One region of the Streptomyces sp. NPDC051569 genome, then DNA from elsewhere that is predicted to be linked to it. Evidence: predicted binding sites of a transcription regulator. Region 1 holds the regulator's gene; the other holds the start of a gene.
What was found. The regulator HspR, encoded in region 1, represses chaperone genes until heat shock. The targets are predictions, from matches to a motif close to TTGAGNNNNNNNNNCTCAA.
Positions count from the first base shown of each region.

Region 2: a site for HspR is predicted at 11,819-11,837, ahead of lon (endopeptidase La). Genes of this name have one in related genera too.

Region 1 is NZ_JBITDJ010000018.1:21,612-35,965, reverse strand. It holds gene clpB (ATP-dependent chaperone ClpB) at 1-336, opposite strand, end outside; gene ACIBAE_RS22965 (pyridoxamine 5'-phosphate oxidase family protein) at 441-917, shown strand; gene ACIBAE_RS22960 ((2Fe-2S)-binding protein) at 1,082-1,405, opposite strand; gene ACIBAE_RS22955 (hypothetical protein) at 1,402-1,572, opposite strand; gene ACIBAE_RS22950 (helix-turn-helix transcriptional regulator) at 1,754-2,737, shown strand; gene ACIBAE_RS22945 (heat shock protein transcriptional repressor HspR) at 2,919-3,425, opposite strand; gene dnaJ (molecular chaperone DnaJ) at 3,433-4,629, opposite strand; gene grpE (nucleotide exchange factor GrpE) at 4,690-5,340, opposite strand; gene dnaK (molecular chaperone DnaK) at 5,337-7,181, opposite strand; gene ACIBAE_RS22925 (sugar transferase) at 7,612-8,307, shown strand; gene ACIBAE_RS22920 ((Fe-S)-binding protein) at 8,392-10,665, shown strand; gene ACIBAE_RS22915 (Yip1 family protein) at 10,791-11,810, shown strand; gene ACIBAE_RS22910 (phosphoribosyltransferase) at 11,903-12,400, opposite strand; gene dcd (dCTP deaminase) at 12,408-12,983, opposite strand; gene ACIBAE_RS22900 (hypothetical protein) at 13,055-13,237, opposite strand; tRNA gene ACIBAE_RS22895 (tRNA-Gly) at 13,458-13,531, shown strand; gene ACIBAE_RS22890 (IS3 family transposase) at 13,698-14,108, opposite strand; gene ACIBAE_RS22885 (transposase) at 14,276-14,354, opposite strand, start outside.
Region 2 is NZ_JBITDJ010000001.1:269,105-283,458, reverse strand. It holds gene ACIBAE_RS01185 (styrene monooxygenase/indole monooxygenase family protein) at 1-1,209, opposite strand, end outside; gene ACIBAE_RS01180 (GTP-binding protein) at 1,281-1,940, opposite strand; gene ACIBAE_RS01175 (DUF742 domain-containing protein) at 1,921-2,337, opposite strand; gene ACIBAE_RS01170 (roadblock/LC7 domain-containing protein) at 2,334-2,816, opposite strand; gene ACIBAE_RS01165 (nitrate- and nitrite sensing domain-containing protein) at 2,813-5,875, opposite strand; gene ACIBAE_RS01160 (hypothetical protein) at 6,261-7,043, shown strand; gene ACIBAE_RS01155 (MarR family winged helix-turn-helix transcriptional regulator) at 7,096-7,590, opposite strand; gene ACIBAE_RS01150 (lysozyme) at 7,796-8,644, shown strand; gene ACIBAE_RS01145 (GntR family transcriptional regulator) at 8,766-9,314, shown strand; gene lon (endopeptidase La) at 9,382-11,796, opposite strand; gene ACIBAE_RS01135 (spermidine synthase) at 12,344-12,961, shown strand; gene ACIBAE_RS01130 (response regulator transcription factor) at 13,065-13,802, shown strand; gene ACIBAE_RS01125 (ATP-binding protein) at 13,931-14,354, shown strand, end outside.

The sequences.
Region 1 (14,354 bases):
CAGGTGCTCGGTGGAGAGGTAGTCGTCCCCGAGCTCCTTGGCGCGCTGCGCGGCGTCGGCGATGACGGCGAGCAGTTCGCGGTTGGGCTGCGGGGGCGCGACGGTGGACCCGGTCACGCTGGGCTGTGCGGCCAGCAGCCGCTCCGCTCCGGACCGTACCGCAGCCTGGTCCGCCTCGACGGCGGCCAGCAGATCGGTGACGTTCTCGTTGTCCTCGCCCGCGAGCAGCGCGAGCAGCAGATGGGCGGGGGTCAGGTCGGGATGTCCCGCCGCCACGGCGCGGTTGGTGGCGGCGGTGATGGCATCCCGGCTCTTGTTGGTCAGCTCGGCGTCCACGTGCGCTCTCTCCTCGTGCATCTCGCTTTGACTGCTGGAACATGCGCAAAGTTGAGTCTATTCCACTCAAGGCAACACCCGGGGCACCCCTCTAGGCTTCCGGCATGACCGAAGACGTACGCGATCCCAGCCCCAGCTTTCTCGCGTTCTGGCGCGAATACCACCTGTGCACCCTGACCACGGCGCGTCCGGACGGCAGTCCGCACGTCGTCCCGGTGGGCGTGACGTACGACCCGGAGGCCGGACTCGCCCGCGTCATCACCGGGAAGCACAGCAGAAAGGTCGCCAACATCCTGGCGGCGGGCGGGGTGGGAGCCGCGGGCACGGACGGCGCGGCGGGCGCGGGCGCGGACGGCGCGGCGGCCACCGACGGCGGCGCGGGGGGCGCGCGGGTCGCGGTGTGCCAGGTGGCGGGCGGCCGGTGGGCGACCCTGGAGGGCCGCGCGCGGATCCGTACGGAACCGGAGCTGGTCGCGGACGCGGTGAGCCGCTACGCGGAGCGGTACGGACGGACCCCGGCGCCCGACCCGGACCGGGTCCTCATCGAGATCGCGCTGGACCGGGCGCTCGGCCGCGGCTGAGAGCCTGCCGGGTGGCCTGCGATCGGGAAGCGGACGCGAGGGCGGCCGGCACGCGGCCCGGGCCCGGAAGAGAAAAGCACAGCGGCGCCATCGTGTTTCAGGTCCACGATGGCGCCGCTGTGTGGGGGAAGCGCCCGAGCGATCTACAACGACGGGGGAATCGCTCAGGCACTGCGGGGGGTGGCTGTGTTGGTCAGTGGCGCTCCGGCCAGCTGGTGATCACGCTGGTCGAGATTGACGAAAATCATGTCGTACCGAATGGCGCACCGGACCGGCTTCGGAGCCCCCCGCGGCCTCCGGAGGCAGCGGTAGGCACGGACGTCCTCGTCCTCCTCGCGTACGACGAGGATCGGCTCGCCGAACAGAGTCACCATCACCGAGTCGCCCCGGTGGGGGATGGCGGTGACGAGGTCGATGAAGTGCCAGCCCGAGCGGTAGGCCGTTGCCATCTCACGCCGGAAGACCCGGTCGTCCAGCGGGACGGTCATGCGTCCGCGTGGGCCGGCGAGCTTCCCCAGCCGGTGTCCGCCGTGGTCGCGGGAGTGCTGCCCCAGCCGGTGTCACCCGGTGCGCTGCCCCAGCCGGTGTCCGCCGTGGTCGCCTCCGGGGTGATACCCCAGCCGGTGTCCGCGCCACCCAGAACCCCGTAAGCCACGACTGCGGCAAAAGCAGCGGCAAGTACCGAGCGAAGCAATCTCTTGTACATGGTCGGCTTCGTCCTCACTTGATGGATGCGTCTCCCCCGCCTCCATAGACGATGGCTCATTCAGGCACATCAGTGCCACAGGGGCGATGCATCATGTTCCTGTACGTACAGGACCCTGGGGGGTGGAGATTTGCCAACAATCAACTCAAAACCGACACATCCTCATGCTGTCACTGAGTTGTGTGACGAAGGAGCGCACCTTTACGCCAGCGCTCTGAGTGCGGGCCGGATCTCACGAGCGGAGGCGGAGGAGGCTCCCTGCCTTCTTGAATTCGCCCTTTTGCACCCCGATCCGGACGACCCGAACTGGCTCAGGCCCGTTCCGCCCTCCGTCGCCCTCGCCCAGCGGCTCCACCCCATCGAACGGGAGATCCTCGACCGTCGGAGGCTCTCCATCGACCTGACAGAATCCTTTGAGCCATTCATGGCGATCAGCGCCCTCGACCCGGCCCCCACGCACGCCATCACCGTGCTGGAGGGCTACAACCGCATCAACGCCGCTCTCAATCTCGCCACCGCCGAGTGCCACACCGAGGTGCTGACGATTCAGCCCGGAGGCGGCCGGCGCGAGCACATTCTCAGCCAGGCCCTCGAACGGGACCGGCCACTGATCGACCGTGGCGTCAGCATGCGCACGCTCTACCAGCACACGGTCCGGCACTCCATGGGGACCATGGCGTACGTGGACCGCATGGCCAGCGGCAAGATCGAGATACGCACCCTGGAAGAGCTGATAGAGCGGCTCATCATCTGCGACCAGACGGTCGCCTTCATCCCCGCGCGCGACGACCAGCAGGTGGCCCTGGAACTGCGCCACCCCGGCCTGGTCTCCTACCTGGTCAAGGTCTTCGAACAGCTCTGGCGGCGTGCCACGCCCCTCACCGAGCAGGTGGCCTACGAGCCGGCCCCCGACGGCATCACGGGCGTCCAGCGGACCATCGCGAAGCTTCTCGTCGAGGGGTACGTGGACGAGGCCATCGCCCGTCGCCTCGGGATGAACGTACGGACCTGCCGCGCGCACATCGCCAAACTCGCCACCGCGCTGGGCAGCGGCAGCCGCGCCCAGCTCGGGTATCTCGTCGCGCGGTCAGGAATTTTGGAAGAGGACAGCTGACGGCCGCCGAGGCCCGGGGCCGCCCTTCCGCGTACGACGCCCACGCGGAAGGGCCCCGGAATCCAGCGGGATTCCGGGGCCCTTCCCACGGCCGCACGGCCGCACACAGCCACACATGACCGCACGCGACCGCACAAGCCGTCGCAGCCGTCACACCCGTCGCAGCCGTCGGGACGCGCCCTCAGTCCGTCGGCCGCTTGGGCCGCCACACCACCAGCGCGCTCGTCTGCTGCACATCCTGATACGGCACGAGATCCCGGCGGTACGAGGCATGCACCTGCGCCTCGCGCTGCCGCATCGCCACCGCCGCGCCCTCCACCGACGCCGCCAGCTCGGCGACCCGGGCCTGGAGCGCGGCGACCTGATTCTCCAGTTCGATGATCCGCTTGATCCCGGCGAGATTGATGCCCTCGTCCTGGGACAGCTGCTGCACCTGGCGGAGCAGCTCGATGTCCCGTGCCGAGTAGCGGCGCCCCCGCCCGGCCGCACGGTCCGGGGAGACCAGACCGAGACGGTCGTACTGCCTGAGGGTCTGCGGGTGCAGTCCCGACAGCTGGGCCGCCACCGAGATGACGTACACCGGCGTCTCCTCGGTCAGCTGGTACGGATTACGCCGCCGCCCGTGGCTGTCCGCCCCGTCGGCCCGCTCCGGCCTGTCCGGTCCGTTCAGCCTGTCCGGCCTGTCCATAGGAGATTCATGCTCCCTTCGCGGCCTGGAACAGCTCAGCCCGCGGGTCCTCGTCCGACGTCGCCTTCCGGTAGGCCTCCAGCGCGTCACGTGCCGGTGCGCCGAGGTCCTTGGGGACGACGACCTCGACGGTGACCAGCAGGTCGCCACGGGTGCCGTCCTTACGTACGGCGCCCTTGCCGCGGGCGCGCATCGTGCGGCCGTTGGGCGTGCCCGGCGGCACCTTCAGGGTGACCGCGGGACCGCCCAGGGTCGGCACCTTCACCTCGCCGCCGAGCGCCGCCTCCGCGAAGGTGACGGGCACGGTGACCGTGAGGTTGTCGCCCTTGCGGCCGAAGACCGGGTGGGAGCCGACGTGGACGACGACGTACAGATCGCCGCCCGGGCCGCCGCGCTCGCCCGGTGCCCCCTTGCCGCGCAGCCGGATCCGCTGGCCGTCGCTGACGCCCGCCGGAATCCGGACCTGCATGGTCCGGGAGGACTTGGCCCGCCCGCTGCCCTTGCAGACCTCGCACGGGTCCTGGGCGATCAGCCCACGGCCCTTGCAGTCCACGCACGGGTCGGTGAGCGAGAAGCCGCCGCCGGTACCGCGCGACACCTGTCCGGTGCCCACACAGGTCGGGCAGACCCGTGGGGTGCCGTTCTTGTCGCCCGTGCCCGAACACGCCTTGCAGGGCGCCTGGCTGGACATCCGCAGCGGGACCGTGGCCCCGTCGACCGCCTCGGTGAAGCTGAGCGTCACCTCGGTCTCGATGTCCTGGCCCCGGCGCGGCTGCGTACGGGTCCCGGTGCCGCCGCCCCGGTTGAAGAGGCCGCCGAAGACATCGCCGAGCCCGCCGCCGAAGCCGCCGGCCCCGGCGCCCGGGGCGCCTCCCTGCGGTCCGCCCTGGGCGCCTCCGAAGAGGTCACCCAGGTCGAAGTTGAAGGAGCCACCGCCGCCGCCGGGTCCTGGCCTGAATCCGCCGTTCCCGAAGAGGGCGCGTGCCTCGTCGTACTCCTTGCGCCGCTTGGCGTCGCCCAGTACGTCGTTGGCCTCGGAGATCTCCTTGAAGCGCTCCTCGGCCTTGGCGTCGCCCTTGTTCGCGTCCGGGTGGAATTCGCGGGCGAGCTTGCGGTACGCCTTCTTGATCTCGGCCTCGGTGGCGTCCTTGGGGACACCGAGAACCTTGTAGTAGTCCTTCTCGACGAAGTCCTTCGTGCTCATTCCCGGCATCCCTCCTCTCCGCCGTCACCTCGGCCGCCACCCCGGGCGCCCGTCACCGCGTCAGCCCTCTTCCGGGCCACCGCTCTCCTCGTCCGTGGCCTCGTCCGAAGCCTTGGGCTGAGCCCCCGGCTGGGGCTCGGCCACCGCGACCCGGGCCGGCCGGATCGTCCGCTCGCCGAACCGGTACCCAGGCTGCAGGATCGCGACGCATGTCGTCTCCGTGACATCCGGGGCGTACGAGTGCATCAGGGCCTCGTGGATCGTCGGGTCGAAGGGCTCGCCCTCCTTGCCGAACTGCTGCAGGCCCATCTTCGCGGCGACCGACTCCAGCGACTCGGCCACCGACTTGAACCCGCCGACCAGTTCCTCGTGCTCCCGCGCCCGGCCGATGTCGTCGAGCACCGGCAGCAGCTCGGTCAGCAGACCCGCGACAGCGATCTCCTTGACCGTGACCCGGTCACGCTCGACCCGGCGCCGGTAGTTCTGGTACTCGGCCTGGAGCCGCTGGAGATCCGCCGTGCGCTCGGTGAGCGCGGTACGGACCTGGTCCAGCTGTGCGGTCAGAGCCGCGTCCTGTGCGTCCCCTGCCGGGGCCGCCGGGCCCGACTCCTTGACGGAGTCGGACTCGGCGGCGTTCGGCGTGGCGTCATCGGGGCCGGCGCCGGAAGGGACGTCGGGCTTCTCCTCGAAGCCCGGGGTCTCCTCCGTCACGCGGCACCGTCCTTCTTGTCCTCGTCGACGATCTCGGCGTCGACGACGTCGTCGTCACCCTGCGGGGCTCCGGCGCCCGGCGCCTCGGCACCGGCGGCGCCGGAGGCCTGGGCGTCGGCGTACATGGCCTGGCCGAGCTTCTGCGAGACGGCGGCGACCTTCTCGGTGGCCGTACGGATCTCGGCGGTGTCCTCGCCCTTGAGCTTTTCCTTCAGCTCGACGATGGACTCCTCGACCTCGGTCTTGACGTCGCCGGGGACCTTGTCCTCGTTGTCCTTGAGGAACTTCTCCGTCTGGTACACGAGCTGCTCGGCCTGGTTGCGGGTCTCGGCGGCCTCGCGGCGGCGGTGGTCCTCGTCCGCGTACTGCTCGGCCTCTTCGCGCATCCGGTTGACCTCGTCGCGCGGCAGCGAGGAGCCGCCGGTGACGGTCATCTTCTGCTCCTTGCCGGTGCCGAGGTCCTTCGCGGCCACGTGCATGATGCCGTTGGCGTCGATGTCGAAGGCGACCTCGATCTGCGGCACGCCACGCGGGGCCGGCGGCAGACCGGTCAGCTCGAACATCCCGAGCTTCTTGTTGTACGCCGCGATCTCGCGCTCGCCCTGGTAGACCTGGATCTGCACGGACGGCTGGTTGTCCTCGGCCGTCGTGAAGATCTCGGAGCGCTTCGTCGGAATCGTGGTGTTCCGCTCGATCAGCTTGGTCATGATGCCGCCCTTGGTCTCGATACCGAGGGACAGCGGGGTGACGTCGAGGAGCAGGACGTCCTTGACCTCACCCTTGAGGACACCGGCCTGGAGCGCGGCGCCGATGGCGACGACCTCGTCCGGGTTGACGCCCTTGTTGGCGTCACGGCCGCCGGTCAGTTCCTTGACCAGCTCCGCGACGGCGGGCATACGGGTCGAACCGCCGACGAGCACCACGTGGTCGATCTCGGACAGCTGGATGCCGGCGTCCTTGATGACGTTGTGGAACGGGGTCTTGCAGCGGTCCAGGAGGTCAGCGGTCAGCTGCTGGAACTGCGACCGGGTGATCTTCTCGTCGAGGTGCAGCGGGCCCTCGGCGGACGCCGTGATGTACGGCAGGTTGATGGACGTCTCGCTGGAGGACGACAGCTCGATCTTCGCCTTCTCCGCGGCCTCGCGGAGACGCTGGAGAGCCATCTTGTCCTTGGAGAGGTCCACGCCGTGACCGTTGGCGAACTGCTTCACCAGGAAGTCGACGAGACGCTGGTCCCAGTCGTCACCACCGAGGTGGTTGTCACCGTTGGTGGCCTTCACCTCGACGACGCCGTCACCGATCTCCAGCAGCGACACGTCGAAGGTGCCGCCACCGAGGTCGAAGACCAGGATCGTCTGGTCGTCCTTGTCGAGCCCGTACGCCAGGGCGGCCGCCGTCGGCTCGTTGACGATACGCAGGACGGTGAGGCCCGCGATCTCACCGGCCTCCTTGGTGGCCTGACGCTCCGAGTCGTTGAAGTACGCCGGGACGGTGATCACCGCGTCGGTGACCTTCTCGCCCAGGTACGCCTCGGCGTCCCGCTTCAGCTTCTGCAGCACGAAGGCCGAGATCTGCTGCGGGTTGAAGTCCTTGCCGTCCAGGTTGATCTTCCAGTCGGTGCCCATGTGGCGCTTGACCGACCGGATGGTCCTGTCGACGTTCGTGACCGCCTGGCGCTTCGCGACCTCGCCGACGAGCACTTCGCCGTTCTTCGCGAAGGCGACGACGGACGGCGTGGTCCTGGCGCCTTCGGCGTTGGTGATGACGGTGGGCTCGCCGCCTTCGAGAACGCTCACGACGGAGTTAGTCGTGCCCAGGTCGATGCCGACCGCACGTGCCATGTCAATTCCTCCAGCTGACTTGAGTGGAACGGACTCAAGGATGCATCACGGATCTCATGGAGTCAAAGGACCTGAGCGGAGGAGACTCAACTAAGGTGCGGGCACCTTGCGCCCGCAGAGCCGAAGCGGCCCGCGCGGGGTGCGCCTACCCGGATCTCGCCACCCAACCATGCGATCGTTCTGTAACAACTTTCACAAAGAGTGCGGAATGCCAGCAAGACCTCTCGAAAGTAACAGAACGCACAGAACGGTCGGCGTGACCATGAAGCGACGCACGGGGCGGGTTCCTACGGGGTGGGTCCCACGGAGACCCGTGGGGCGGATCATGAGGCGGCTCGGAAGGGGCCCCGGGCGGAGGCATCCCGGCGCCGGCGCGGGCAGGCGGACCATGAGGCGGCCGACGATGCTGCGGAGGACCACGAGTCCCCTCGTGACCCGATCGCCCCAGGCACCCCGGACGCCCTGGGCACCCCGAACACCCCGCCTGGAACCCAAACGCCTGCTGGACCTCGCGCTCGGCACGGTGCTGCTGGCGCTGACCGCGCCCGTCCTGGCCGCCGCCGCCCTCGCCGCCCTTCTCTCGCGACCGCCCGGGGGCGTCCTCGTACGTGACTACCGCACCGGGCTGCACGGCCGCCCGTTCCTCCTGCGCTCCCTGCGCACCCGGCGGTTCCGGCTCGATCTGCTGTCCCGGCTGCCCCATGTCGTACGCGGCGACCTGTCGCTCGTCGGACCGGCGCCCCTGAGGGTCGGCTCGCGGGAGGCCGCCGCTCCCTGGCGCCGGCTCGTACGGCCGGGCCTCACCGGCCTCGCCCAGCTGCGGCGGGGCTCGCCGCTGCCGTGGGACGAGACGCCGCTGCTGGACCAGCACTACGTCGAACACCACTGGATCGGCCTGGACCTGGCGATCCTCGCCCGCACCCCGCGAGCCCTGCTCGCCCCGCACGGCGGGCATCGCGGCCGCGCGTCCCGCCGCGTTTCCCGTCGCGTCCGGCGCCGCCTCGACCGCCGGACCGACCGCCGCCTCGACCGCCGGATCTCCGGCCGATTCCCGGACGGAATCCCCGGTCAGGACCCCCTGAGCGATACAGATCACCGACCGCGCCGCTACATTGCGGCGAGATAAGTGGGTAACCTCAGCACGAACTGATTAAGTTACCGCTTAGTAAGAGCTGGATTTCCCACCCTCGCAGGCCCGAGGAGCCCCCTCATGCAACTCGCCGCGATCATCGTGTCGCTGGTACTCGGCGTCGTCGGCGTGGCGCTGTTCGGCCGAGCCGTCGCGCAGATCTACCGCTTCGTGAAGCTCGGCCGGCCCGTCCCGGCCGGCGCGCGGACCGACGAACCCGCACAGCGCACCCTGACAGTGGCCAAGGAGTTCCTCGGCCACACCCGGATGAACCGCTGGGGCGTCGTCGGCGTCGCGCACTGGTTCGTCGCGGTCGGCTTCTTCACGCTCGTCCTGACCCTGGTGAACGCCTTCGGGCAGCTCTTCCGGGCCGACTGGCTGCTGCCGGTCATCGGCGACTGGACACCGTACGAGGTCTTCGTCGAGCTGATCGGCCTGCTGACGACCCTGGGCATCCTGACCCTGATCGTCATCCGCCAGCTGTCCCTCCCCAGCCGGGCCGGCCGCAAGTCCCGCTTCGCGGGCTCCAACCTCGGCCAGGCGTACTTCGTCGAAGCCGTCATCCTCATCATCGGGCTGGCGATCCTGGTGCTCCGCGGCCTGGAGGGCGCACTGCACCACGCCGACTCGTACCAGGCCGCCTACCTCGTCTCGTACCCGCTGGTCGCGGCCTTCAAGGGGCTCAGCCTCAGCACCCTCCAGAACCTCGTCTACCTGATCGCGATGATCAAGATCGGGACGTCCTTCGTCTGGATGATCACGGTCGCGCTCAAGACCGACATGGGTGTCGCCTGGCACCGCTTCCTCGCCTTCCCGAACATCTGGTTCAAGCGCGAGGCGGACGGCGGCACGGCCCTCGGGGCGCTGCTGCCGATGACGAGCGGCGGCAAGGAGATCGACTTCGAGGACCCGGCCGACGACGACGTCTTCGGCGTCTCCCAGGTGGAGCAGTTCTCCTGGAAGGGCATCCTCGACTTCTCGACGTGCACGGAGTGCGGGCGCTGCCAGTCGCAGTGCCCCGCCTGGAACACCGGCAAGCCGCTCTCCCCGAAGCTGCTGATCATGTCGCTGCGCGACCACGCGCACGCCAAGGCCCCGTATCTGCTGGCCGGCGGCGGCAAGAACATGGAAGGCGAGGAGCAGGCGACCGCCGAACAGCTGGCGACCGTCCCCGCCGCGGCCCTCGCGGAGGCCGAGAGGCCGCTGATCGGGACGCTGGAGGAGAACGGCGTCATCGACCCCGATGTCCTCTGGTCCTGCACCACGTGCGGCGCGTGTGTGGAGCAGTGCCCCGTCGACATCGAGCACGTCGACCACATCGTCGACATGCGCCGCTACCAGGTGATGATCGAGAGCGCCTTCCCGAGCGAGGCCGGGACGATGCTCAAGAACCTGGAGAAGAAGGGCAACCCCTGGGGCCTGGCGAAGAAGCAGCGCCTGGAGTGGACCAAGGAGGTCGACTTCGAGGTGCCGGTCGTCGGCCAGGACGTCGAGGACCTGACGGAGGTCGACTACCTCTACTGGGTCGGCTGCGCGGGCGCGCTGGAGGACCGGGCCAAGAAGACGACCAAGGCCTTCGCGGAGCTGCTGCACATCGCGGGCGTCAGCTTCGCGATCATGGGCGGCGACGAGAAGTGCACGGGCGACTCGGCCCGCCGCCTGGGCAACGAGCCGCTGTTCCAGCAGCTCGGCCAGGAGAACGTGGCGATGCTCAACATGGCGTACGGCGAGGACGAGGACGACGCGTCGACGAAGAAGCCGAAGTCGTCGAAGAAGATCGTCGCGACCTGCCCGCACTGCTTCAACACGATCGCGAACGAATACCCGCAGCTCGGCGGCGAGTACGAGGTCATCCACCACACGCAGCTGCTCCAGCACCTCGTGGACGAGGGCAGGCTGGTCCCGGTGACACCGGTCGAGGGCCTGATCACGTATCACGACCCCTGCTACCTGGGCCGGCACAACAAGGTCTACTCACCCCCGCGCGAGATCATCGCGAAGGTGCCCGGCCTGCGGAACGAGGAGATGCACCGTCACAAGGAGCGCGGCTTCTGCTGCGGCGCGGGCGGCGCGCGGATGTGGATGGAGGAGCGGATCGGCAAGCGCGTCAACAACGAGCGTGTGGACGAGGCCCTTTCGCTGAACCCGGACATCGTCTCGACGGCCTGCCCGTTCTGCCTCGTCATGCTCACCGACTCGGTCAACGGCAAGAAGAACGAAGGCCAGGCGAAGGAATCCCTCCAGGTCGTGGACGTGGCGCAGTTGCTGCTCGACTCGGTGCGGACGCCCGCGGACCCGTCGGGTTCGCAGGAGCGCGAGAACACACCGGATCCGGAACCGGAACCGGTGAAGTAGCCCGAGCGGCCGAGCTGTCGCGTCCCCGACACGTCCCCTAAGGGATGTCACAGCTCGGCCGCAAAGGCCCCTCCGTCCCCCTCCCCCTGCCATCACACCGCGCGGGAGCGGGTACGTTCGATCGCGTGGCTGGATTCAGGATCGGACGCGGCCGGGACAACAACCGCACCCCGCGACAACCGCAGCAGGAGCCGTACGGACGGCAGGCGCCTCCCCCGGGATACGAGGGCGGCCAGCAAGCCGCGCCCTCGTACGGGCAGCAGCCGTGGCCGCCGACGAACGGCGGGCAGTACGGCCCCCAGTACGGCGGGGCGGGCGGGCCCGGCAGATCACCCGGCCGGGGCGGACACGGCGGGCAGGGGGGACAGGGCGGACACGGCGAGCCGGAGTACTTCGGCGACCCGTACCAGCAGCCCCACCAGCCTCAGCAGCCCCAGCGTCCGCAGCAGGGCCGTCACCCGCAGCAGGGCCGGCCCCCGCAGCAGGGCGCGCCCGGCGACCCGTACGCCAACAACCCGGGCCACACCCAGGCGTTCAGCGTCGGTGACGACCCGTACGGCGACGGCGCGACGTACCACGCCGGCCAGACCGCGGCCCCCGTCGGCCCCCGCCTCGGCTGGAAGGACCTGCTGAGCGGCATCGTGCTGCGCCCGGCACCGACCTTCCTGCAGATGCGCGACTACCCGGTCTGGGGCCCCGCCCTGATCGTGACGTTCCTGTACGGGCTGCTGGCGCTCTTCGGCTTCGACACGGCCCGCGAGGAGGCGATCAACGCGACGCTGTCCTCGGCCATCCCGTACGTCCTCCTGACGGCCGTCGCCTTCGTCGTCGGCAGCCTGATCCTCGGCGCGGTGACCCACACCCTCGCCCGCCAGCTCGGCGGCACCGGCGCCTGGCAGCCGACCGTCGGCCTCTCCATGCTGATCATGTCGATCACGGACGCCCCGCGCCTGGTCTTCGGCGTCTTCCTGGGCGGCGAGAACGCCCTGGTGCAGGTCGTCGGCTGGCTCACCTGGATCGCGGCGGGCGCGCTCTTCACCGTCATGGTGGGCAAGTCGCACGACCTGCCGTGGCCGAAGGCGCTGGGCGCGTCGGCGATCCAGCTGATCGCGCTGCTGTCGCTGATCAAGCTGGGCACGATCTAGCCGCCGCTCACCAGCGGCCACCATGCGAAGGCCCCCGACCGCTACCCGGTCGGGGGCCTTCGCACAGCTCCTGCTCCCGGCGCCCCGGACGCTCAGAAGTCGCGCACCTGCCGGCCACGGCGTACGACGGGCGGCTCGACGCTCCAGGGGAAGTTGATCCAGGAGTCCGTGCTCTTCCAGACGTACTCGCACTTCACCTGGGACTGCGGCTTCTCGTAGATGACCGCGCTGCGCACCTCGGCGACATGGTCGACGCAGAAGTCGTGCACGAGCTTGAGCGTCTCGCCGCTGTCCGCGACGTCGTCCGCGATGAGGACCTTCTTGTTGGAGAAGTCGATGGCGTTCGGTACGGGCGCCAGCATGACCGGCATGGACAGGGTCGTACCCACACCCGTGTAGAACTCGACATTCACCAGGTGGATGTTCTTGCAGTCCAGGGCATACGCGAGAGCACCGGCGACGAAAACCCCGCCGCGCGCGATGCTCAGGACGACATCCGGCTCGAATCCGTCGTCCGCGATGGTCTGCGCGAGCTCACGGACGGCACGGCCGAACTTCTCGTACGTCAGGTTCTCGCGGCTTCCGGTCATCGCCGTGTCACACCTGCGTCCGGTGGAAATTGAGATACGACCGCGAGGCCGTCGGCCCCCGCTGCCCCTGGTAGCGCGAGCCGTACCGTTCGGAGCCGTACGGGAACTCCGCCGGCGAGCTGAGCCTGAACAGGCACAGCTGTCCGATCTTCATCCCGGGCCAGAGCTTTATGGGAAGCGTCGCGAGATTCGACAGTTCGAGCGTGACATGCCCGGAGAAACCGGGGTCGATGAACCCGGCGGTCGAATGGGTCACCAGCCCGAGCCGCCCGAGGCTGGACTTCCCCTCCAGCCGGGACGCGATGTCGTCGGGCAGCGAGATGGCCTCGTACGTCGACGCGAGCACGAACTCCCCGGGGTGGAGGATGAACGCCTCGTCGCCCTCCGGTTCGACCGTACGTGTCAGGTCGACCTGCTCAATGGCGGGATCGATATGCGGATAGCGGTGGTTCTCGAACACGCGGAAATACCGGTCGAGCCGCACGTCGATGCTGGAGGGCTGCACCATCGATTCGTCGTACGGGTCGAGGCGCACGCGTCCGGAATCGAGCTCGGCCCGGATGTCCTGGTCTGAGAGAAGCACGCCCCGAGGATACGCAGAGCGCGCGAGCCCACCCCAATCGGGCAGCCCCGCGCGCCTCGGCCGGACCACCGTCAGCGCTGCTTCGGCTCCGCCGGCTCCACGGGCACGGCGCTCCGCAACCGCGCGCAACGCGGACACCGGATCAGCCGCCCGGGCCCGATCCGCCCGGGGCCGAGCTGCTGCATCGGGAACGACGTCGTACTGAACACATGCCCCTCGGCACAGCGGACAACGGTGCGCTCGATCAAGTCCATCAGGTCCCTTCCCCAACAAACGCGGACAAAGGCCCACAGTAGAGGATGAACAGGACCCTCTCCCCAGCGGCACTCCGACACCGACCCTACGCCCCAACTCCCGCGCCCCACACCCGCGTCCACCCCCTGAACGCACGACAGGCCCCGAGGCGAAACGCGCCCGGAGCCTGCAATGAGGTAACATGTCCCACGACGCGACGCCAGTCAGCTGGAACGCCGCGCGGGTGTAGTTTAATGGTAGAACATGAGCTTCCCAAGCTCAGAGCGCGAGTTCGATTCTCGTCACCCGCTCCACGACAACCCCCAGGTCAATGACCCGAGGGTTGTTTGTTGTCTAGTCCATTTCGGGATGAGCCAGCCCTTCACCAGCCCTATCTGCTGGCAGGAGCCACTTCTGAGCGGCTTTCCGTGGCACGTAGGAGCCTTTCCACGCCAGGCTTCTCAAATAACGAGACGCATTTTATGTGAACTGGGTCACATGGATGCGAGTCGACGCAACGTTGCGGATGCAATATGGCTGTCCATGAACTCCGTGGAGAGCGCGGGGCGGCGGAGACAGAACCGGCGTTGCATACAACTTCCCTTCCAGCGTGACGAGTTCGGTCATGTCACCGACGAGCCGCGTCCCGGGCCGGGGCGCGGTGAAGTCCCGGCCGATCAGGTCGAGCGCGAACACCGCCCGCTTCGCCTGCCGGGTCAGGCCCCGCCGCCGACGGCGGGTGATCCCGACGATCCGGTGCTTGCGCATCAGCCGCTCGATCTTCTTGGAGTTCACCACCCGCCCGGCCCGCCGCGGGGCGGCGTGGATCCGCGGGGCCCCGTAGGCACTGCGAGATCCGGCATGGAGCACCCGAATCTCGCCCACCAGCACTTCCTCGGCCCGCTCCCGCACCGTCCGGGCCGGCCGTGACGCCCTGTGCGCGTAGTAGGTGGAACGGGGCACTCCCAGCACACGGCACAGAAACGCAACGCTGTGACCTGCAGGATTATCCTCCGATGCCTTCTCCGCATCGATGAGACGACACCGTGCCACGGTGTCTACCTCATCTTGTCCTGCGCGAAGAAGGCGGTCGCTTTTCCCAGAACCTCGATCGTGGCCTCCTGCTCGCGGACCTTC
Region 2 (14,354 bases), on a different contig from region 1:
CGCGTTCGTCTTCCCGGGCTCGTAGAAGAAGTTCTCGAAGTCGGCGGGATTGTCGAAGCCGTTCGCGAACCGGTCGGCGACCGGCGGCAGCTGGCCGGCCGCGCCGATCAGGTTGAGCACGTGCTCCGGCGGGACGCCCAGCATCGCGTTCGTCCACTTGGTGACGTGCCGCGCGGTGTCCCAGTACCGGTCGAACGCCGACCGCATCCACGCCTCGTCGAACTCCTTGTCGCCGTGCGTGACGATGGAGTCCAGATAGGCCGCTGCGCACTTGGACGCGGAGTTGGAACCCTGTCCGGTGATCGGGTCGTTGGCGACCACGACATCCGCGACGCCGAGGACGAGCCCGCCGCCCGGCAGCCGCCCGATCGGGTTGCGGACGGTCGGCGCGTACCGCCCCGACAGCGTGGCGCCCGCGTCCGTCAACTCCACCTTGGTGGCGCGCGCGTACTCCCAGGGCGTGAATCGCTCCATCAGCTCCAGGGTGAGCGAGAGATGCTCGGCCGGGTCCTTGACACCCTGGAAGACATCGAGCGGGCCGCCGGGGACGCCCTCCCAGAAGAGGATGTCCGCCCGGCCGGAGGTGGTGAGGGTCGGCATCACGAACAGCTCGCCGACGCCGGGCACCAGGTTGCAGCGGACCGCTTCGTGATCCGGGTGCTCGGGGCGCGGGCCCAGGCCGTGCACGTACGAGACGGCCAGCGCGCGCTGCGGGGCGTCGAAGGGCGAGCGGGACGCGTCGCGGGCGAACATCGAGACGAGTTCGCCCTTGCCCGCCGAGACCAGGACCAGGTCGTACGTGCGGGAGAAGTAGTCCAGGTCGGAGACGGCCGCGCCGTGGATCACCAGCTGGCCGCCGCGCTGCGCGAAGGTCTCCATCCAGCCGGCCATCTTGACCCGCTGGTCGACGGACTGGGCGTAGCCGTCCAGCTTGCCGACCCAGTCGATGGCGCGGGTCGAGTCGGGGGCGGAGACCGAGACACCGACGCCCTCGATCTTCGGCGCCTGCGACTCCCAGAAGCCGAGCTGGAGGTCACGCTCGTGCTGGAGCGCGGTGTGGAACATGCACTGCGTCGACATGACCCGGCCGGACCGGATCTCGTCCGCCGTGCGGTTGGACATCAGGGTGACCTCGTACCCCTCCGACTGGAGACCGAGGGCGAGCTGGAGGCCGGACTGGCCGGCTCCGACGATGAGTATCTTCCGCATGGGCGGGTTCTCCGTTTGCGTACGTGTGTAGAGGCGGGGCCGGCAGGCGGGGCGCGCTTCCTGACGCCCGGTCAGCCTGGTGCGGGAGAGGCGTCGAGGGCGTGGCGCACCAGCGCGAGCAGTGCCTCGACGGCGGTGATCCGCTTTCGCGCGTCCATGATCAATATGGGGACGCCGGGCGGGATCGTCAGGGCCTCGCGGACGTCCTCGGGCTCGAACGCCGGGGTGCCCTCGAAGTGGTTGACGGCGACGACGTACGGCAGACCGCAGCTCTCGAAGTAGTCGAGCGCCGGGAAGCAGTCGGGCAGCCGCCGGGTGTCGGCCAGCACGACGGCGCCGATCGCGCCGCGTACCAGGTCGTCCCACATGAACCAGAAGCGCTGCTGGCCCGGTGTGCCGAAGAGATACAGCACGAGGTCGTCGTCGAGGGTGATCCGGCCGTAGTCCATCGCCACGGTCGTGGTGATCTTGTCGGGCGTCGCGGTGAGATCGTCGGTGGCGGCGCTGGCCTGCGTCATCATCGCCTCCGTCTGCAGCGGAGGTATCTCGGAGACCGCCCCGACGAAGGTCGTCTTGCCGACGCCGAAGCCGCCCGCGACCACGATCTTGGTGGCGATCGGGGCGCGGGTACGGTCCAGCTGCCACGCCCGCGCTTCCTCCTCGGATTCGGCGGCCGCCGCCGGGGCGGAGATCCCCGATACGGCGGAGACGTCAGAGACGGCGGAGTCCACTCAGCACCCTTTCCAGCAGCGCGTGGTCGGGCCGGCCGGTGCCGTGACCGGTCCCGTACACACGGATCTTTCCCTGGTCGGCCAGGTCGCTGAGCAGCACCCGGACGACGCCCAGCGGCATCTTGAGCAGCGCCGAGATCTCGGCGACGGTACGCATGCGCCGACAGAGCTCGACGATGGCCAGCATCTCCGGCATGGCGCGCGCGGGCGCCGCGCCGTTCGCCAGCTCCTTGCGCTCGTCGGCCGCTTCGAGCGCGGCGACGAACGTCTCGACGAGCAGGACGTGTCCGAAACGCGTACGGCCGCCGGTCAGCGAGTACGGGCGGACCCGGGCCGGCCGCCGGTCGGAGCCGCGTACGGGCAGTCTGCGCAGCGGGTCGACGACAGGAGGCGTCACCGGCCGCTCTCCATCGACTGGCGCAGCTCGTCGCGGAGTTCGGGCGTCAGCGCGTGTCCGGCACGGCCGACGAAGAGCGCCATGTGGTAGGCCACGACACCCATGTCGCAGTCGGGGGTGGCGTGGACTCCGAGCAGCGAGCCGTCGCTGATCGACATGATGAAGACGCTGCCCTCCTCCATGGCGATCATGGTCTGCTTGATCCCGCCGCCGTCCATCAGCTTCGCCGCGCCCACGGAGAGACTGCCGATGCCCGACACGATGGTGGCCAGGTCGGCGCTGGAGCCGCGCGGGCCCTCCCGGCGCGCGGGTGTGGCCGCCTCTCCGTGCTGACCGGGGTCGGAGGAGAGCAGGAGCAGTCCGTCGGACGAGACGACGGCGACCGAACGCACTCCTGGCACCTCCTCGACGAGGTTGGTCAACAGCCAGTGCAGGTTACGTGCTTCGCTGCTCAGTCCGAATGTGCCGGTCGCAGTCAACTGCGTGCCTCCTCGACTGTCTCCCCCGTCTCTTCGGTGTGTAGCTCGGTCTGTGCTTCGGGTGCTATCTGCTCCGCGAGCTCGGCTTCGACATCGCGCCGGCCCTCCTTCGCCCCCTGGTGGAAACCGCCGAGCCGACGGCGCAGGGCTTCCGCGTCGACACTGCCGGTGCGCCCGGTGGGCGCGGCGGCGGGCTTGACGATCTTGGGGGCGCGCTTGGGCAGCCCCTTGTCGGTGATACGTACCCGCTCGGCGGTGTGGGACTCGTCGTCGGCGTCCTCTTCCGCCCCGGCGGTCGGGGCGCCCACGGGGGACGCGGCGTCGGCGGTCGGCCGGGGCAGCCGCATCAGGAAGGTGTCCTGGTCGAGGCCGGTCTCCGCCGGCTCACCCGCGCCGTCGCCGGCACCGTCGCGGACGCGCTCGTGGGCGTCCGGGCCGATGGCGTACGGGCCGGGCCGGGCGCTCTCGCGTTCGGCGGCGGCCTCGTCGGCCTCGGCGGCCTCGTCGGGCACGGCGGCCTCGGCGGACGCTACGGCTTCGGTGGGCTCGGCAGGCACGGTGGGCTGGGCGGCTTCGCCGCGCTCGGCGACGTCGGCGCGCTCGGCCTTGGGGGCCTCCGCCGCTTCGGCCGCCTCAGCGGCCTCCGCCTTGCGGATCGCCTCCTCCGCCGCGAGCACCAGCGGGTCGGGCGCGGAACGCCCGGGCAGCGCGTTGGAGTTGGCCTCCGCCGTCGATCCCGGCTGACTGAGCGCGGGCGCCGCCCCCGCCTTCCGTGCCTGGGGCGCCTTCACGGCCGGCGGCGATGCCGGAAGCAGGGCCGGCGGCAGTATGACGACCGCCGCCACACCGCCCTGCTGGTGCTCGCGCAGCTCGATCTTCACGCCGTGCCGGGCGGCGAGCAGAGCGGCGACGCGCAGCCCGAGCCCCTCGCCCTCGCCGTCGAACGTCTTCCGCTCCGCGAAGCCCTCGCGACCCTCGACGCCCTCCGGCGCGGCGAGCCGTGTGTTGAGCCGGGTGATCCGGTCCGCCGACATGCCGATGCCCTGGTCCTCGACGGAGAGCATCACCTCGCCGCTCTCCAGCAGCCAGCCGGAGAGCTGGACATCGGCGTCGGGCGGCGAGAACGACGCGGCGTTCTCCAGCAGCTCGGCGACGAGATGGCTGAGGTCGTCGGCGGCGAAGCCGGCCACCTGGGCGTGCGCCGGGAGGGACTGGATCGTGACCCGTTCGTACCGCTCGATCTCGCTCACGGCGGCGCGCAGGACGTCCACGAGCGGGACCGGCCCCGTAGGGCCGTGGCCGTGCTCGTGGCCCGCGAGTACCAGCAGGTTCTCGCTGTGCCGGCGCATGACCGTGGCCATGTGGTCGAGCCGGAAGAGGGTGTCGAGCCGCTCGGCGTCCTGCTCGCGCTCCTCCAGCTGCTCGATGACGCCGAGCTGGCGCTCGACGAGGCCGAGGGTGCGGAGCGAGAGGTTGACGAACGTGTGGTGGACCGTGTGCCGCAGCTCCTGGAGCTGGGCGGCCATCTCGGCGGTGCGCTGCAGGAGTTCGGAGCGCTGGGCCGCGGCCCTCTCGCGCTCGCCGACCAGGTCGCTCGGGTCGGCGCCGCCCCTTCCGGCGCGGACGGAAAGGTCGAGCAGCTTGCCGTGCAGGGCGTTGAGGGACCGTACGACCTGCGCGAACTCGTCGTTGCGGCCGGTGAAACGTACCGGCTCCTCGCTCTCGGGCGACGCGGCGATCCTGGCCGCGCCGATCCGTACGGCGGCGAGCGGCCTGGTGAGCGTACGGGCGACGGCCGTGGAGATCCCGATGGCGATCAGCAGACAGCCGCCGAGCAGGGCGACCCGCAGTTCGAGGCCGGTGACGTCGTCGTCGCGGAGCTGTTCGAGGCGGGCCACCTGGGTGGAGCCGAGACCGGACTCGACGCCGCGCATCTGGTCGATGCGGGCGGAGAGCGAGGACCCGACCTTCTCCTGATTGGCCTTGCGGTCACTGTCGGAGAGTTCGGGCCGGTCGGTGAGCCGGGTCAGGTACCCCTCGGCGGTCTTGACATCGGGTCCGGTGACCGTGCTCGTGAGGGAGTCGCGGGCCCGGGTGCTCGCGGTCTGGTCGAAGTCGGCGAGCGCGGCGAGTTCCCGGATGCGCGACTGCTGGGCGGCGGCGCTGAGGTCGTCGCGGAGCTGGTCGTTCTTCTCGGTCTCCGGGTCAGGCCGCGGCGGCGCGTAGAGCCCCGTGACGGGGTCGTACACCATGCCCGTGTTCGCGTTCCCTTCCGGGTCGCCGGGCACGGCCAGCGCGGCCAGCAGCAGGCCACGGGTGGCGGACGCCTGCTCGACAGCGCGGCTGAGCGCACCGGGGGCGCGGACGCCGTCGGCGGCCTCGGCCGGGGTCTTCTCGGCGAGTTCGTCGGCGAGGGCCTGGAGCTTGGCGATGACGTCGGAGTACGCGGTGTACGCCTCCATCGCCGAGCCCTCGCCGGTGAGGGCGGTGCGGCGGATGGAGGGAACGGTGGCGAGATCGCGCAGCAGGCCGGGGGACGCGGAGGCGGCGGCGCGGATCTCGTCGATCTGCCGGTCGACGCGGGCGCTGCGGGTGCCGGAGACCTTCTGCCCGGCCTTGCCCTTGGCCGTACCGCTGCCGTCGGTCGTACCGCTGCCGTCGCTCTCTTCGCCACCCGACTGCCCGTCACGGCCCGCGGCGATATGGACCATGACCTCGTCGCGTTCGTCCGCGAGGGAGTGGGCGAGGGTCACGGCCTGCCGGTTGAGTTCGGCGAGGGTCACCAGACGCTGAGCGTCGGTCAGCTCGGCCGAGGCGGCGAGGACGGCGGGGGCGCCCGCCACGACGACGGTGACACCGACGAGGGCGACACCGGCGATGAGGCGGCTGCGTACCCGCACGCGGCGCCCTTCCTTGGCCGGGGTCGACGTCACTCCGGTGGCCGGGGTGGCTCCGGTGCCCGGGGTGGCTCCGACGCCCGCCTTCTGGGGCTCACCCGGAGTTCCGCCGCGCATGACGTCGTTGCCCCGAGGCCGCTTTTTCTGCACCGGTGCTCGCATTCTTCACTCGTCCGCCCATGAAGCAGAGGTGACGACCGGTCACAACGGAAAACCCCCACCCACCCCTGGTACGGCTTCCGACCATTCCAGCGCTTTTGGGAGGGGGGCGCGCATCGGCCGCTCCACCACCCGAAGGAGTGAACAGTACGGATCAGTTGACGACCAACTCCGCCCGGCGCGCGCTCGGCGGAACCACCTGTGCCGGGTGGACCTTCCGCGCGGGCTTTGGCAGGATGCGCGCCCGCAGCTTCCCGGACCCGTCCGGAGTGGCTGATTCCGGCCCGAAGACACCGGCCTGACCTGGTGCGACGACCCCCCGGGCGAATGTGCGCACGAGGTGAAGGACTCATGCGGGCAGTCGTCACCGTCAGGCAGACTGGGCATCATGCGCATCGAACTGGCCACCGCACCCGGCGCCGCCGTACGGCCCAATGAGGACTGGACAGCAGTGTCCTTGCCCGCCGCCGGCGAGGGCGGAGCCCTGGTGGTCCTGGACGGGGTGACGCCCCCGGTCGGCGACGACGGGTGCGTGCACGGCGTCCCGTGGTTCACCGCACGACTGGGCGGCGCCCTGGCCGAACTGTCCGGTTCACGCCGGGATCTGACGCTGGCCGAGATCCTGGCCGCGTCGATCGCGCGCACCGCGGACGCCCACCGCACCACCTGTGACCTTTCTCACGTGCGGACACCTCAGGCGACCGTCGTCCTCGCGCGCTGGGGCGGAGACGTGGTCGAGCATCTGGTGCTCTCCGACTCGACGCTCCTTCTGGAGTCGCCGGACGGCGGAGTACGGGCGGTGCTGGACGACCGGCTGGACCGCCTGCCCGCCGAGACGCTCCGCTCACTCGCCGCGACGGACACGCTGCGCAACGCGGAGGGCGGCTTCTTCACCGCGGCGGCGGATCCGTCGGTCGCCGGGAAGGCGGTGACGGGCCGCACGCCGGTCGCGGAGGTGCGTTCCCTCCTCGCCCTGACGGACGGCGCGACCCGCTGGGTGGAGCTCTTCCGGGAAGGCGACTGGTCGGACTGCCTGGCGCTGGTCCGCAAGAACGGCCCGCAGGAGCTGATCGACCGGGTACGGGCGGCGGAGTCGGCGGACCGGGACGGCGCGGCGTTCCGCCGCTGGAAGTCGAGCGACGACGCGACGGTGACGTACGTGGAGCTCTAGCGCGTGCCGGGCCGGCCGTGGCGCGGCCGGCCCCCGGAGCGGACCGGCCGCGTCAGATCTCGGCGCGGGCGTTGAGGTGGTGGAGCAGCCGGGCCAGCTCCGCGATCTCGGCCCGGTCCCAGTCGGCCAGCTTCTGTACGTACAGCTCGCGGCGTGCGTCCCGGACCTGCCGGAAACGGGCCAGGCCCTCGTTGGTGACACGGACGAGTGAAGCGCGCCCGTCCGCCGGGTCGGGCTCGCGGGTGACGAGCCCCAGCTCCTCCAGCGCGCGCAGCTGGCGGCTCATCGTGGCCTTGCCGACGCCGAAGTAGTAGGACAGCTCGGTGGCCCGCTGGCTGCCGGTCTCCTCCAGCCGGACGAGCAGTCCGTACGCGGCGGGCTCCAGCTCGGGGTGGACCTCGCGGGCCATCTCGCCGGAGCTGGCCCGGGCGCGGCGCAGAAAGACCGCCAACTCCCTTTCCAGCGCCAGGAATTCGTGGTCCACACCACATCCCTGGGCCGGATCCGGTCGGTCGGCCGTACCGCTCCCGTGCACGTCAGCACTCATCGTGCGCTTTTCCGCTCCTGAAAGTTTCTTCCACCGTCGGCCGTTGCCGCAGCTCGTTCAGTATTTCGCAGGTTTATACCAACGACGGCAGCGTGGCGCCCTTCCGTCACGCGGGTCTACGTGCGTAGCGTCAGTGCGGGCGTGCCGCCCCACCGCACGCCGCCCCGTCATGAGGTCCCCCCACCGAGGTCTTCGGAGGCACGCAATGCCCGTGCACAGATCCGGAACGTACGGCCGCTCGTTCCGCGCCGTGGCCGGCGCTCTCCTCGCAACTCTCGCGCTCGTCCTCACCCTCCCGGGCGCGGCGAACGCCGCCGACCCCCCGGCAGATCCCCCGGCCGAGCTGCCCGCACGAGGCTCGGCCCACATGGGCATGGGCGTCATCGCGCACGACGGCCAGGGCCGTATGCCCCGCGACGAACGCGTCGTGCAGACGGAAGGCGTCGACGTCGCCGGCTATCAGGGGGACGTCGACTGGGCGTCCCTGTGGAACAGCGGCGTGAAATGGGCCTACGTCAAGGCCACCGAGGGGAACTACTACAAGAACCCGTCCTTCTCCTCGCAGTACAACGGCTCGTACAACGTCGGCATGATCCGCGGCGCGTACCACTTCGGCACCCCGAACGACGCGAGCGGCGCCGTGCAGGCCAACTACTTCGTGGACGGCGGCGGAGGCTGGTCGCGGGACGGCAGGACCCTGCCGGGCGTGCTGGACATCGAGTGGAATCCGTACGGCGAGTCCTGCTACGGCAAGACCCAGGCCCAGATGGTGGACTGGATCCGGGACTTCCTGAACACGTACAAGGCCCGCACCGGCCGCGACGCGGTGATCTACACGGCGACGAGCTGGTGGATCGAGTGCACGGGCAACTACACGGGCTTCGGTGCCACGAACCCGCTCTGGATCGCCCGCTACAACACCACGGTCGGCGAGCTGCCGGCCGGCTGGGACGTCCAGACGATCTGGCAGTACACCTCGACGGGCCCGTACGTCGGCGACCACGACCGCTTCAACGGCGCTCTGGACCGGGTCGTGGCCCTGGCCAACGGCTGACCCCGCCGCGAACGCACGCAGCGCGGTCCCGACCGGAACGGACCCCCGGTCGGGACCGCGCTGTCATGCTGTCAGCGGCAGAGCTGGAGATCACGAGCAGTCGGCGGTACGGGAGGACATCATGAGCGCCGGTGAGTGGGTCAGCAGCTCCATGCCGTACCTGACGCCTCGGGACAGCGGGCAGCCGGACGCCTGGGGCGCCGAGCTGGCCGCGCGGGGGCGGCGTGGAAGCCAGCGCGTCGTTCACGCGGGAGAGATCCCGGCGTCCGCGGAGCCGGCGGGGCTCCTCGGGGTGGCCGAGGGCGAGACCGTCGTCGTCCGCAGGCGGGTGATGTACCTCGAAGACGTGCTGTGCGAGCTGACCGACACCTACTACCCGGCTTCCGTCGCGCGTGGCACGCGTCTCGCCGGAACAGCCAAGATCCCGGGCGGAGCCGTCACCCTGCTCGCCCAGCTGGGGCACGTGGGGGTACGCGTCCGGGAGGAGGTGACCGCTCGCCTGCCCGGTGAGGAGGAGCGGGAAGCCCTGCGCACGGAGGCGGACGAACCGGTGCTGCGTCTGACGCGCGTCACCCTGGACGCCGACGACCGGCCCATCCAGGTCGACATCATGACGATGCCGGCCCGCCTTCAGCGGCTGCGCTACGAGATCAGCATCGGAAGACCGTGACGCACGACGGCCGGGCCCGGATTTTCGTTCCGGGCCCTGCCGTCGTACGCGTCCGTTCTCGTGGGCCTTACGCCGCCGCCGACACCAGGACCTCCGCCGGGGACAGGGCGATCTCCAGGACCTGACGGACATCCGTCACCGGGCGGACGTCCAGCTTGTCGAGGATCTCGGCCGGGACGTCGTCCAGGTCGGCCTCGTTGCGCTTCGGGATCACCACCGTCGTGAGGCCGGCCCGGTGGGCGGCCAGCAGCTTCTGCTTGAGGCCGCCGATGGGCAGGACCCGGCCGGTCAGTGAGACCTCGCCGGTCATGGCGACGTCGGTGCGGACCTGCCTGCCGCTCAGCAGCGACGCGAGCGCCGTCGTCATCGTGATGCCCGCGCTCGGGCCGTCCTTCGGCACCGCGCCCGCCGGGAAGTGGATGTGCACGCCCCGGTCCTTCAGGTCGGCGACCGGCAGTTCCAGTTCGGCGCCGCGCGAGCGGAGGAAGGAGAGCGCGATCTGCGCCGATTCCTTCATCACGTCACCGAGCTGTCCGGTCAGGGTCAGGCCGGAACCGCCGGTCTCCGGGTCGGCCAGCGACGCCTCGACGAAGAGGACGTCACCGCCCGCGCCGGTCACCGCGAGCCCCGTCGCCACGCCGGGCACCGCCGTGCGGCGCTCGGCCGGGTCCTGGGCGGACTCGGGGACGTGGTGCGGCCGGCCGATCAGCCCGCGCAGGTGCTCGTCGCGGAGCGTGAAGGGCAGCTCGCGCCGGCCCAGCTCGTGCTCGGCCGCGACCTTGCGCAGCAGCCTGGCGATGGACCGCTCCAGGTTTCGCACGCCCGCTTCGCGGGTGTACTCCCCTGCCAGCTTCCGCAGCGCGTCGTCCTCCAGGGTGACCTCGCCGGGCTCCAGGCCCGCGCGCTCCAGCTGCCGGGGCAGCAGGTGATCGCGGGCGATGACGACCTTCTCGTCCTCGGTGTAGCCGTCGAGCCGGACCAGCTCCATGCGGTCGAGCAGCGCCTCCGGGATGGCTTCCAGGACGTTCGCCGTGGCGAGGAACACCACGTCGGACAGGTCGAGTTCGACCTCCAGATAGTGGTCACGGAAGGTGTGGTTCTGCGCCGGGTCCAGGACTTCGAGCAGGGCCGCGGCCGGGTCGCCCCGGAAATCGGAGCCGACCTTGTCGATCTCGTCGAGCAGGACGACCGGGTTCATCGAACCGGCCTCCTTGATCGCCCGGACGATGCGGCCCGGCAGGGCGCCGACGTAGGTACGCCGGTGTCCGCGGATCTCCGCCTCGTCCCGCACACCGCCGAGCGCGACCCGGACGAACTTGCGTCCCATGGCGTGCGCGACCGATTCGCCGAGCGAGGTCTTGCCGACGCCGGGCGGGCCCACCAGAGCCAGGACGGCGCCACCGCGACGGCCGCCGACCACACCGAGGCCGCGCTCCGCGCGCCGCTTGCGCACGGCCAGGTACTCGGTGATGCGTTCCTTCACGTCCTCCAGGCCCGCGTGCTCGGCGTCGAGGACGGACTGGGCGCCCCGGATGTCGTACTCGTCCTCGGTGCGCTCGTTCCAGGGCAGTTCGAGCACGGTGTCGAGCCAGGTCCTGATCCAGGAGCCCTCGGGGCTCTGGTCGGACGAGCGCTCCAGCTTCTCGACCTCCTTGAGGGCGGCTTCCCGCACCTTCTCGGGGAGGTCGGCGGCCTCGACACGCGTCCGGTAGTCGTCGGACTCGTCCTGGTCGTCACCCTCGCCGCTCAGCCCGCGCAGTTCCTTGCGTACGGCTTCGAGCTGGCGCCGCAGCAGGAATTCGCGCTGCTGCTTGTCGACGCCCTCCTGGACGTCCTTGGCGATGGACTCCGCGACGTCCTGCTCGGCGAGGTGCTCGCGCAGCTGCTCGGTGGCGAGCTTGAGGCGGGCCACCGGGTCGGTGGTCTCCAGCAGCTCGACCTTCTGGGCCGTGGAGAGGAACGGTGAGTACCCGGAATTGTCGGCGAGCGTCGACACGTCGTCGATCTGCTGCACCCGGTCGACCACCTGCCAGGCGCCCCGCTTCTTCAGCCAGTCGGTGGCGAGGGCCTTGTACTCCCTCACCAGGTCGGCGACGGCGCCGGGCAGCGGTTCGGGCGCGGTTTCGTCGACGCTGACGCCCTCGACCCAGAGGGCCGCGCCGGGGCCGCTCGTACCGGCGCCGATCTGGACGCGGCCTCTACCGCGGATCAGTGCGCCGGGGTCGCCGTCGGAGAGCCGGCCGACCTGCTCGACGGTGCCCAGCACGCCGGTGCCGGCGTAGGTCCCGTCGATGCGCGGCACGAGCAGCACCTTGGGCTTTCCCGCGCCACTGTCACCGGCGCGGGATGCCGCCTGCGCGGCCTCGACCGCGGCGCGGACTTCGGTGTCGGACAGGTCGAGAGGCACCACCATGCCGGGCAGAACGACCTCGTCGTCGAGCGGCAGCACGGGAAGCGTGAGCGATGTGGACGTGGCAGCCATGATCTCCCCTTCGGCAATCAAGTTGAGCTATGTGGACTCAATGCTGGTGGGTCGGCAGATGTTCCCGGGGTCTCGTTCGCTGAGAGCGATCGCTCTCGCACGGCCCGGAAGGAGCGCGGCTTCCTGACGACAACGTCCAGCAGCCGTAAGACCTTCCACGGCACCGCGCGGTGGTCGTCCTCACTCCACGGACCTCGGTCGGCGGGCGGATCGCCCGGGCTCTCAGCGGTCCCGGCCGGCGATCAGGGTTCGCCGGGCGGAGAAATGGACTGTCCCCGCTGTCCTCGTCCCGCCAGGATGATCAGCGACAGCCGGCCGCCGGACGAGGAGATCCACCGTGCCCCACCCCGCGCCCATCCCGATCGCCGACGACCCGATTCCCGACGACGCGATCGCCGACGGCCCGATCGCCGACGACCCGGCTCCCGACATCGGCACCGTCACCGGCCTCGGCACCGGCCTCGGCACCGGCACGGGCCCGGGCGCCGACGCGCACGCCGCGCCCGTCACGCTCGACCGGCGGGACGGGCCGTACGGCGAGGTCGTCCTGCGGCAGCGAGGCGCGCGGCTGGAAATCATCGCCAACGGGTGCTTTCTGATGGACACCTCGGACGGCCGCTCCGAGCGGCTGCTGATCGACGCCGCGCTGGACGCGCTTCCCGGAGACCGGGACGAGAGGCCCGCCGTCCTCATCGGCGGCCTCGGTGTCGGCTTCTCCCTCGCGCACGCCGCCGCCGACCGCCGCTGGGGCCGGATCGTGGTCGTCGAGCGCGAACAGGCCGTCATCGACTGGCATCTCACCGGCCCGCTCGCCCGGATCTCGGGCACGGCGCTCGCCGATCCGCGTACGGCCGTCCTCCACACCGACCTGGTGGAGTATGTACGGGCGGCCACGGAACGTTACGACGCACTCTGTCTGGACATCGACAACGGACCGGACTGGACCGTCACCGACGGCAACGTCGGCCTGTACTCGCCGGAGGGGCTCGCGGCCTGCCGGGCGCGGCTGAAACCGGGCGGTGTCCTCGCCGTTTGGTCGGCGCAACCGTCTCCCGCCTTTGGCGAAGCGTTACGGAATGCCGGGTTCACCGGGGTAAGGGCGGAAGAGATCCCGGTTGCCCGAGGCGTACCCGACGTGGTCCATCTCGCTGTTCGCACTGCGTAGCCGGGACCCTCCCGCTGCCTCTACGCTGCTCCCGACACACGGATCCACCATCCGCATGAGGAATGTGGATCAGGGATCGCGAAACGCGTACCAGGGGCGGGCGATGGAGCAGACACACACCAGCCACAGCGGAGTCGCGGCCACGCCCAGCGCCCAGCGCCGGGTCCTGGTCGTCGAGGACGACGCCACGATCGTCGACGCGATCGCGGCGCGGCTGCGGGCCGAGGGCTTTCTGGTGCAGACGGCGGTGGACGGCCCGGCTGCCGTCGACGCGGCCGAGGCCTGGCAGCCGGACCTGATGGTCCTCGACATCATGCTGCCCGGCTTCGACGGCCTGGAGGTCTGCCGCCGCGTGCAGGCGCAGCGCCCGGTGCCGGTGCTGATGCTGACGGCCCGTGACGACGAGACCGACATGCTGGTCGGCCTCGGGGTCGGCGCCGACGACTACATGACCAAGCCGTTCTCCATGCGCGAGCTGGCGGCCCGGGTGCATGTGCTGCTGCGCCGGGTGGAGCGCGCGGCGCTCGCCGCGGTGACACCGCGCAGCGGCATCCTGCGCCTGGGTGAGCTGGAGGTCGACCACGCGCAGCGCCGGGTGCGGGTGCGCGGCGAGGACGTCCATCTGACACCCACCGAGTTCGATCTGCTGGTCTGCCTGGCGAACACCCCGCGCGCGGTGCTCTCCCGGGAGCAGCTGCTCGCCGAGGTGTGGGACTGGGCGGACGCCTCCGGCACCCGTACGGTCGACAGTCACATCAAGGCGCTGCGCCGGAAGATCGGCGCCGAGCGGATCCGTACCGTGCACGGCGTCGGCTACGCGCTGGAGACTCCGGCGCCATGACCCGGCCCCGGGGCGGCGGTGCCGGCAGCGAGAGACAGGGCCGGGAGAGACACGGTCACGACAGGTACGGTCACGACCGGCGCGGCCGGGAGGTCCGTGGCCGCGCCACCGGCCCGGAGAGAACCGGGCTGCGGCCGTTCTCCATCAAGACCAAGCTCGGCACGCTCGTCGTCGTCTCCGTCTTCATCACGACGGGTCTGCTGATGGTGGCCCTGCACACCAAGACCGAGCTGCGCTTCATCACGGTCTTCTCGGTGATCGCGACGCTGCTGATCACCCAGTTCGTGGCCCACGGCCTGACCGCTCCGCTCGACGAGATGAACACGGTCGCCAAGGGCATATCGCATGGCGACTACACCCGCCGGGTGAGCGGCGCCGACCGCCGTGACGAGCTGGGTGACCTCGCCTCCACCATCAATCGCATGGCCGACGATCTGGAGGCCGTGGACCGGCACCGCAAGGAGCTGGTCGCGAACGTCTCGCACGAGCTGCGCACGCCCATCGCGGCCCTGCGTGCCGTGCTGGAGAACGTCGTCGACGGGGTGTCCGCCG